Regions from separate parts of the Caballeronia sp. Sq4a genome, predicted to be linked through region 3. Evidence: predicted binding sites of a transcription regulator. Region 3 holds the regulator's gene; each other region holds the start of a gene.
The links. Region 3 encodes LexA, which represses DNA repair genes until DNA is damaged. Its sites were predicted from a motif close to ACTGTATNNNNATACAGT; they were not measured.
Positions count from the first base shown of each region.

Region 1 (3,274 bases), 390 kb from region 3:
AGCGTCGTCTGATTCAGCTTTTCGCGCAGCAGCCAAAGGACGTGATCGGCGTCGCGCGTCGGCACGGCCCACGCGACCTTAAGCGTCGATGTTTTCGGCGCGTGGCGCGCGGCCAGTTCGTGCTCCAGCAGCAGCGAGAACTCGCTCACCGCGGCGTGATGCGCGCTCAGCCAGCCGGCCAGTTGCAGCACGAGCCGGCGCGCGGCGAACAGCAGCGCCTCGGCGCTTTCCACGCGTGCCTGCAATTCCAGCCGCGCCTCGAACGATGCCGGCGCGCAAAACGCCTCGCGCGGATCGGGCGCCTGCCCGTAAGCCTGCGCGAGCCATTGCAGAATGCCCTGCCCGAACCGCCGCGCGACGCCCTTGCGCGGCAGGCGGCGTAAATCGGCGAGCGTCGAGCAGCCGATCTGTTCGAACACGTTCCCATGCGATTCCGCCGACGGAACGAGCGACACCGGCAACGCGTCGAGCACGCGCACGAGCGTCGTCTCCTTCACAATACGCACGCGACGCGTCACGCGGCGAGTGCGCGCATGCGCGAGCAGCCACGCGCCCCACGCGGTCGGCGCACAGCCCATTCGCGACGTGAAGCCACATCCTTTCACCGTCGACGACGCCTTGGCGATCAGCGCCCGCAAGCCGCCGAAAAGCCGCGTGCTCGCACCGACTTCCAGCAGCACCGTATTCGCATGCGCGAGCACGACTTTCGGCGTGAACGCGAGCAACGCCAGCGCAACCGCTTCGAGCGCGCGCTGCTCCGCGTTGACATCGACCGCGAGCAGCGTCAGCCGCGGCGCCAGCGCGAACGCGTGAGAGCGCGTGCTGCCGGGCCTCACTCCCAGCCGAAACGCGATGAGGTCGGGCAGCAGGATGCGCGCGTGATCGGCGAGCGCGAAACACGGCTGATCGACGTCCTGCGCGGCGGGCGTGTCGGCGCGGTCATTCGGCGTCGGCCTCGCTCCAGGCGAAATCGAACCGGCCAATGCGCATGGCATCGATGGCGGCTTGACTGCTTCGAGCGATAAAAGCGGCAATGTCACCGCTATCCACAACATGTTTGACCTCTCGTGCTTTCCTTTGCTGGCTGGCGCGGCGCAGATGCTCGGGCAACGCGGGCAACTGCAGCGGCAAGCGCAAATGCAACGGCTTTTCCAGCAACGGACCGCGTCGCTTGATGATGCTGATCTCCAGCATGACGACCTGCATCCATTCGCGACGATTCATCGTTGGTGCGGTTGCGGGCAGCATCGGTTTGCAGACCATTCGCAGCGGCGCCGCCGATGACTGCTTCGCGGCATTCAATGGACGAAACAGGAACGCCAGCGATTGCGACTCCTGCGCTGCGACCTGCAATCGCCGCAAGGCTTCGGGGCGCGCTTTGGGGAGCCAGATCAACACAGCGCCGATGCCCTCCTGCTTGAGCGACTGCTCCGCGGCCCACAGCACCTGATCGTCGGGCGCTTTGACCCAGACGAGCTTATTCGGCGCGATGTTCATTGCCCGAAACGCAGCGTGATTGGGCATCCAGGGTGGCGCGATGAAGACGACGGAGCGGCTTTGAACCGTCGTCAAGTCCCGCAACGTGCGCGCGAGCAGCCGGATCTCACCGACGCCGCTTTCTTCGATCAGCACTTCGGTCACGGTGCCCGGCTGCCAGCCTGCGCCTGGCAACGCCAGATCCAGCATTCGATAGCCGCTCGGAACGACGCCTGAATGCGAGGTGGTGAACTGCTCGCCTTGCCATAGCTGCTGCTGCAGGCGCGACGTCAGTCCGATGTCCAGTAATGAAAGTGCGGCACCCATGGATTCCCGTCTGCCGTATGCAGAGTCCGCTATGCGTGAACGCGATGCGGCCTCCGGTTAGTACTGTACATTTATACAGTATTTCGGGGCGTACTGGGGAATGAGCGGAGAGATCCGAGGAGGTGAGACGGGGCGCGGCTGAAGAGTGGATTTGTGAGCCCAAACGCAAAAACCCCACCTTTGTGGGGTGGGGTTTTTGTTTGGCAAGGGGAGCCTGACGATTACCTACTTTCACACGGGCAATCCGCACTATCATCGGCGTGGAGTCGTTTCACGGTCCTGTTCGGGATGGGAAGGGGTGGGACCGACTCGCTATGGTCATCAGGCTTTAAGGGGATGTTGTATCGCGTTGTGGCGCTACAACCAATCGGGGAAGAAGTAGTGTGAATTCGGGTGGCGATTGTGGCACACGCTGTGACTCGACCAGTGGCGCCCTCTTCGAGGGTGGGGTCCAACTAAGCGCTGAAGCGCTAACTTTGACCGACAAAACACACTGGTTATAGGATCAAGCCTTACGGGCAATTAGTATCAGTTAGCTCAATGCATTACTGCACTTACACACCTGACCTATCAACGTCCTGGTCTGGAACGACCCTTCAAGGGGCTCGAAGCCCCGGGGATATCTCATCTTAAGGCGAGTTTCCCGCTTAGATGCTTTCAGCGGTTATCTCTTCCGAACATAGCTACCCGGCGATGCCACTGGCGTGACAACCGGTACACCAGAGGTTCGTCCACTCCGGTCCTCTCGTACTAGGAGCAGCCCCCTTCAAATATCCAACGCCCACGGCAGATAGGGACCAAACTGTCTCACGACGTTTTAAACCCAGCTCACGTACCTCTTTAAATGGCGAACAGCCATACCCTTGGGACCGGCTACAGCCCCAGGATGAGATGAGCCGACATCGAGGTGCCAAACACCGCCGTCGATATGAACTCTTGGGCGGTATCAGCCTGTTATCCCCAGAGTACCTTTTATCCGTTGAGCGATGGCCCTTCCATACAGAACCACCGGATCACTATGACCTGCTTTCGCACCTGCTCGACTTGTCGGTCTCGCAGTTAAGCACGCTTATGCCATTGCACTATCAGCACGATTTCCGACCGTACCTAGCGTACCTTCGTACTCCTCCGTTACGCTTTGGGAGGAGACCGCCCCAGTCAAACTGCCTACCATGCACTGTCCCCGATCCGGATCACGGACCAAGGTTAGAACCTCAAACAAACCAGGGTGGTATTTCAAGGACGGCTCCACCGAAACTGGCGTTCCGGTTTCATAGCCTCCCACCTATCCTACACAGATCGGTTCAAAGTCCAATGCAAAGCTACAGTAAAGGTTCATGGGGTCTTTCCGTCTAGCCGCGGGGAGATTGCATCATCACAAACACTTCAACTTCGCTGAGTCTCGGGAGGAGACAGTGTGGCCATCGTTACGCCATTCGTGCAGGTCGGAACTTACCCGACAAGGAATTTC
Region 1 is NZ_CP084250.1:1,722,554-1,725,827, forward strand. It holds gene LDZ24_RS08185 (DNA polymerase Y family protein) at 1-995, opposite strand, end outside; gene imuA (translesion DNA synthesis-associated protein ImuA) at 940-1,803, opposite strand; rRNA gene rrf (5S ribosomal RNA) at 2,016-2,129, opposite strand; rRNA gene LDZ24_RS08200 (23S ribosomal RNA) at 2,305-3,274, opposite strand, start outside.
Region 1: a site for LexA is predicted at 1,866-1,883, ahead of imuA (translesion DNA synthesis-associated protein ImuA). Genes of this name have one in related genera too.

Region 2 (3,274 bases), on a different replicon from region 3:
CGCCGACCAGTTGCTTAGCGGCCGGCGAGCGTTTCGGCCGACAGCACTGTCGCTGTTCGAAAACTGGAAAGAGGCGCAGGCATTCGCCCGCGGCGCGGTCGGGCGCGACTTGCTGCCGGTTGTCGAGATCGTTGACGACCGCGGCACCGGCTACCTGCGTGCGCTCGCTCAACGTCAGACGCCCGAAGCGCAAGCCGACTATGTCATCTCGACCATTCACCGAGCGAAGGGACTGGAGTGGAAACGCGTGCGTATCGTCAATGACTTCCGCTTCAAGATGGTCGATGGGCGGCTGACGTTGGACGAGGACGAGATGCGGCTGCTGTATGTCGCGCTCACGCGCGCCCAACACGTGCTCGACATCTCGGAGCTTCGTGAGGAGCTGCTGCGGCTATTCAACCTGCGCGTGTAGCTTCGCGCCTCATCATTCATTCCACGATGGACTGACCAAACGGCATGGCCGGGCGACGATCGGTCATGCGTACGTCAGACCCTATCCACTAATTCGCGCCCATCCGCTGCCGCGCGCTCATGAACGGACCGGTCGGTTTGCGTTCGGGCGCAAAGCGATCGAAGCCCACCGGCCCGGGCATGTCAATATAGACGGCTTCCATACCCTGCCGGCTATACGTTTCATGCCAGAAGCCTGCGCCGCGGCTATCGCGCAGGAAGTCGCGCCACCAGCGCGAATGCGGCTCGCTGCGGGTAAATGCTTCGAGGCTGTCGAGGTCGCGCCAATACTGCCGGATACCGATATGGTTGAGCGAGAAGAATACTTGCTCACTCGAAAGCAAGCCATCGGGCGGGTTCAATTCGATCTGTCGAAGCCCTTTACCGATGCCAAGTATCGCTGCGATGCCCCTCAGTCGGCGCACGCGAAAGCCTAATAACACGACCACGAGATTCGGGTACGCACTGAGATCGACGGATCTTCGAACGACGGAGGCTTGCATTGCGGCTCCTGCGGCTTCTCGTGGTAACGACGTAAGGATAGTCGCTGATCGATCGCCCGCTCATGTCGAGTATCGCGCGGGTTACCAGAGCCCCTTCGTTGGCGAGCTTTTCGAGGCGGTGTGCGTGGTAATGGTCATGCTGCCAGCAGAGCGTCGTTCGAAACCGCCGACTTCGCTGCCACACCAATGCTGCGACCAGCGAGCTCAACGACCATCGCATCAGTGCTCATGCGGAAGAAGCACAGCACTTGCGAGGACGACGCGAGCTTCTGCGTTTGCTCCGGCGAAAGCTTCAGCAGCAGGTCTGCCATCTCCCTCGAGAGGCCCAGATGCGACTGTGCCGCTTCCCGGTCTGATGCCAGAACGCGTTGCGCGAGCATCAGATACGACATGTTCAATTCGCGGATAGCACTGAGATCAGAAGCGGTGTTCATAGCGGCAGACCAGTAATTAGTTCGACTTGCTCATTGCGCCGTCAGTCGAAGCGGGAACGAATTGTCTGATCCAACATCGATGCTCTGCAACAAATAGTTACATCGGGTAAACGTCGCTTACAGTTAAAGCTAACTGTCCGCAATCGTTCGCGCGAGAATCCGCTGTTTTATCCGTAAGCACCTTCTGCCGTAAATCTCTGCGGTTTCACGCTCGATTCAACGCTTTTTGCGATATTTTTTGCGCTGCGCGTGATTCGAACGTGCGTGTTATTCGGCAATTTCGACAAGGCTCAGCACAAGTAAGTTCTACGGCTCGGCATCTTTTACTGGCGTAATTAAACGACAGCCTCTTGTCGGCTGCTAGCAAGGACTCGATTGGTTGGACGACCACATGACGATCATTCATGTAGACTACTGTACAAACGTACAGTACGGGGTTCGACATGGGAGCGTTAGCCCTCGAAGACATTCATCCATCGATCTGGCGCGGCTCTCAACTGGCCTCAGCTCGTCTGAACGTCATTCCGTGTGGATCTGAGACGCTCGCCGCAGAACTGCCGGGCGGCGGCTGGCCCAAGGGCGCACTGACCGACTTGCTGGTGCAGCAGCCGGGCGTCGGTGAATTGCGATTGTTGTTGCCGGCGCTGAAAGCTGTCGCCCAACGGCGTATCGCCCTTCTCCAACCGCCGCACCGGTTTCAGCCCGAAGCCGCAGCCTATTGGGGCCTGCCCGAGACGTCGGTCAACGTGGTGCGCGCGCAAAAGACGGCTGATGCACTGTGGGCGGCGGAGCAGATCCTTCGGTCCGGTACGTTCGGCGCTTTGCTTTTCTGGCAGACCCACGTTCGTCCCGAGGCGCTCCGGCGCCTGCACCTCGCCGCGCAAACCGGCGAGTCGCTGTTTTTCATGATCCGGCCGCTTGCCGCCGCGAGCGATACCAGCCCGGCTCCGCTTCGAGTCGCGGTGCGCCCGGCGCGCGACAGCGTGTCGTTGCAGTTTGTGAAGCGGCGCGGCCCCGCCCGCGATGAGCCGCTCGTCGTTGGATTAACCCATTCGCCTATCCTGTTGAATCGCCATGCAAGTGTGGATCGGCGTATATCTGCCGCACCTCAGCCGAGAAGTCTTCCAGCCGAACTGGTCATCCACGAGTGACACAGGTCTAGTCGTGCTTGACCATGAGCGTGTCGTTGCGCTCGATCATGCGGCGCATGAGGCCGGGGTTCGCGTTGGCATGCGCAAGGGCGGCGTCCTCACGCTCGCGCCGCACGCGCGCATCCACGACAAGGACGAAATCAAAGAGCAGCAGGCCGTCGCCGATGTCGCTACGGCCTTGATGCAATTCAGCCCGCAGGTATCGATCGCCGAGGAACAGACCGTTCTCGTTGACGTGTCGGCGAGCCTCACGCTGCGACACCGAGAGCGACTCCCATTCCGCCTGTTGCGCCGCGTCCATGCCTGCCAGCTCGAAGATCGCACGGCGCCGAGCCGCGGCGCGCACGCCGATGAGCTTGATGCCGAACACTTCACGCACAGCTTGCTTGGTCGTTCGGTTGGCGTCGTCGGGCCGGTCCAGCATGCCGAGCAGATACGACACGTCCGCCGTCTGAACCGCTTTCGCGAACTCGTTGGCGTACGTGTGCGTGTGCCTGCCGTGATCGAGAATGGCCAGTTGCTTGCCGAGTTGGAGGTCGCGCAGGCTGAGGTTGCCCTCCTCGCGCGCCTTCTCCAGTTCGGCCAAGCGTCTGTCCCTGATGCCGTCGGCAAGCGTGCGCCTGAGAACTTCGGCGAACTTGCACGCCGGCAGGCCGATATCGACCGGTTTCAGATACGAGTCAGGCAACGGATGCGCCTCGAGGATGCCCTTTGCGTACAGCAGGTCATCGACTTC
Region 2 is NZ_CP084252.1:312,190-315,463, reverse strand. It holds gene LDZ24_RS20990 (3'-5' exonuclease) at 1-412, shown strand, start outside; gene LDZ24_RS20985 (monooxygenase family protein) at 501-953, opposite strand; gene LDZ24_RS20980 (flagellar transcriptional regulator FlhD) at 1,088-1,387, opposite strand; gene imuA (translesion DNA synthesis-associated protein ImuA) at 1,831-2,538, shown strand; gene LDZ24_RS28165 (hypothetical protein) at 2,546-3,274, opposite strand, start outside.
Region 2: a site for LexA is predicted at 1,801-1,818, ahead of imuA (translesion DNA synthesis-associated protein ImuA). Genes of this name have one in related genera too.

Region 3 (3,274 bases):
GGCCGACAGCCTTAAGGTCGATCTCGTCGTCGTCGGGCACCGCTGCCGGAGCGGACTCGCTCGTTGGTGGATGGGCGCGGGCAACACCCCTTTGCTGGATCGCGTGTCGTGCAGCATTCTGGTTGCCGTCTGTCAGGCAGGCGAATCGGCGGAAGCGGAAGATGCCGCTGCGTATGCCGCGAAGCCCGCGAAGGCCGAAGCGGGCGCGTGAGCGTGGATGGCTGGCGAAGGCGCGTCAGCCGTTGAGATCGACGGCGACGAGCTTCCATGACACTAGCCCGCTGCGGTGAAATATGGCGGAATAGCGGGCGTCGCCTGCGCCGTGCTGGTACGTCACCACGAACGTGTTGATGCCGCGATAGCCGGCCGTCGTCTGCGGCGGTTGCGGAGCCGAATTGGATGCGCTCACGGACGCGCTCGCCGAAGCCGACGCGTTTGCATCGGCTTTGCCGGCCGCGGGCGGACGTTCGCCGGGATTGCCGCGCGGCGGTATGCCGTTCAGGATGGCGGCGACTCCGTCCGGCGTCGCGTATGAATCCACGAGCGGGCCGACCAGCGCCGCGCCGATCATCGCGCCGATGATGGCGAGCGGGTTGCCGCTCTTCTGCACATCGATGCGCCGCGTGAGCAGCGCGGCGATCTGATCCTTCAAGCTCGCGCGCAATGCGGGGAAATCGACGTATTGGTTGACCGTTTGGGCGTCGCGCGCGTCGGCGGCGCGCTTGACGCGGTCCAGCACGATATACGGCGACGCATAGACGAAGCCGAGCGCCGCGACGAGCAATACGGCGGCGAGCGTGGCAATAACGGAACGAGCGGTGCGGGACATGCGACGGCCAAACCTTTAGCGAAGGTTAATGCAGGATTGACCGCGCCGACGCACGACTAATTCCCCAACTCGCCGCCAGTTCACGCCACCGTTCCGCCCGTGAGACCGGCGCGCTCTTCGTCGATGCAGCGGTCGATCATGCGCGACACTTCGCCGATCTTGCCGACGAGGATCAGCCGCGACTCGCTCCGATAAACGCGCACGGGAGTACTCCGCGGCGGCTCCGCGTGAACCGTCTGCGTCAGCGACACCCGCGCGAACGCAGGCTGGCGAGACGGCAGCGCGGGCATGGAATCGAAGAGATCCGGTGCAGCTTCGGCCCGCGAAGGCGCCGCGGCGCCGCAAGGAATCAACGCACGCAGATGGCGCAGACGGCCGAACTTGCGAAAGGGCAGCAAACGGGCAAAACGTTCCATCATGACTCTCCAGACGATAGGACGCACCACGGCATGCCGCAAGCGGCTGCCGTCCGTGCTTGATGTACTCGAAACGCGCCGCGTCTTGCGTGGCGTGAAGAGGCGCTCAGCGACGCTTCAAAGCGCGCTGCCGCCGCTGACTAGAACTCGCCTGAGCGGATCAGGCCCACTGCAATGCCTTCCAGCGCGAAGTCTCCGCTGCCCGACCGCACGAAAATATTCTCGTAGTCCGGGTTCTCCGCGATGAGCTCGACGCCGTCGGGACGTCGCTTCCAACGCTTGACCGTGACGTCGTCGCCGAGCCGCGCAACGACGATTTGTCCGTCCTTCGCCTCGGTGCGCTTTTGAACGGCGAGCAGGTCGCCGTCCAGAATGCCGGCGTCGCGCATCGACAAACCGCGCACTTTCAGCAGGTAGTCGGGCTTGCTGGAGAAGAGCGCGGGATCGCACGCGTAGTGCTGCGAAATATGCTCCTGCGCGAGGATAGGACTGCCCGCCGCCACACGGCCCACGAGCGGCAACGAGAGCTGCATGATGCTTGCGTGCGGCAAGGTGAACTGGTGCGGAACGTCTTCGGACCGGCCCGCGTCGCCAATCAGCCGGATGCCGCGCGACGAACCCGCAGCCAGCTCGATGACGCCCTTACGCGCCAGTGCCCGCAGATGCTCTTCCGCAGAGTTCGCGGAACTGAAGCCGAGCTCAGCGGCAATCTCCGCGCGGGTCGGCGGAAAGCCGGTGCGCTCGATTGCGCGCTGGAGCAGTTCGAAGACCTGCTGCTGACGCGCGGTAAGTTTTGAGGTTCTGGTCACTGGCTCGGGCCTCTCGTGCACTGTATGGATCAACAGATGACTGTATTTTTATACAGTATTCGGCGCTTTTCAAGCATTACTTTAAGTTCGGCTCGAAACCGCAACACGCTCCGTCGTTCGGCCCCCCGCAAGCGCCGGCGACTTGCTTTAGCAGCTTTCGATATAAAAGACTGAAAAACGATTATTTCTGTTCATATAGGCCCGCCGATAGACTGATTCCGTCAATTGGATAAGACGGAGAACGGGGAATGCAAAGCACGAAAGCGGGATTGGGGACCAGGGCACGCAAAGCGCTGACCGCGCTGGCGCTGACGGCGGCGGGCATCGGCGCGATGGTCGCGGCGAGCACGCAAGCCCACGCGCAGACGTCGTTTCTGAATGTGTCGTACGACCCGACGCGCGAGCTCTATCAGGACTTCAATCAGGCATTCGCCAAGAAGTGGAAAGCCGAAACAGGCGAGGCCGTCACGTTCAAGCAGTCGCATGGCGGCTCGGGCGGACAGGCGCGCGCGGTCATCGACGGCCTGCAGGCGGACGTCGTCACGCTCGCGCTCGCCTACGACATCGACGCGCTCGCGGGCAAGGGACTCGTCGCCGCGGACTGGCAGAAGCGGCTGCCGGATAACGCCTCGCCGTACACGTCGACGATCGTGTTCCTCGTGCGCAAGGGCAACCCGAAGCACATCAAGGACTGGGACGACCTCACGAAGCCGGGCGTCTCCATCGTCACGCCGAACCCGAAAACGTCGGGCGGGGCGCGCTGGAACTATCTCGCCGCGTGGGCCTACGCGCAGCACAAGCCGGGCGGCAACGAGCAAACCGCGAAGGACTTCGTCGCGAAGCTGTACAAGAACGCGGGCGTGCTCGATTCCGGCGCGCGCGGCGCCACGACGAGCTTCGTGCAGCGCGGCCAGGGCGACGTGCTGATTGCGTGGGAGAACGAGGCGTTTCTGTCGTTGAAGGAGTTCGGTCCGGACAAGTTCGAGATCGTGGTGCCTTCGGTGAGCATTCTGGCCGAGCCGCCGGTCGCGGTGGTCGACAAGGTCGTCGACAAGCACGGCACGCGCAAGCTCGCCGAGGCGTATCTCAAGTATCTGTACAGCGACGAAGGCCAGCAGATCGCCGCGCGCAATTTCTATCGTCCGCGCTCGGACAAGGTGCCGGCCGACCTCACGAAGCAGTTCCCGAAGATCAAGCTCTACACCATCGACGACACGTTC
Region 3 is NZ_CP084250.1:1,328,611-1,331,884, forward strand. It holds gene LDZ24_RS06330 (universal stress protein) at 1-211, shown strand, start outside; gene LDZ24_RS06335 (DUF2939 domain-containing protein) at 236-829, opposite strand; gene LDZ24_RS06340 (hypothetical protein) at 910-1,245, opposite strand; gene lexA (transcriptional repressor LexA) at 1,386-2,054, opposite strand; gene LDZ24_RS06350 (sulfate ABC transporter substrate-binding protein) at 2,303-3,274, shown strand, end outside.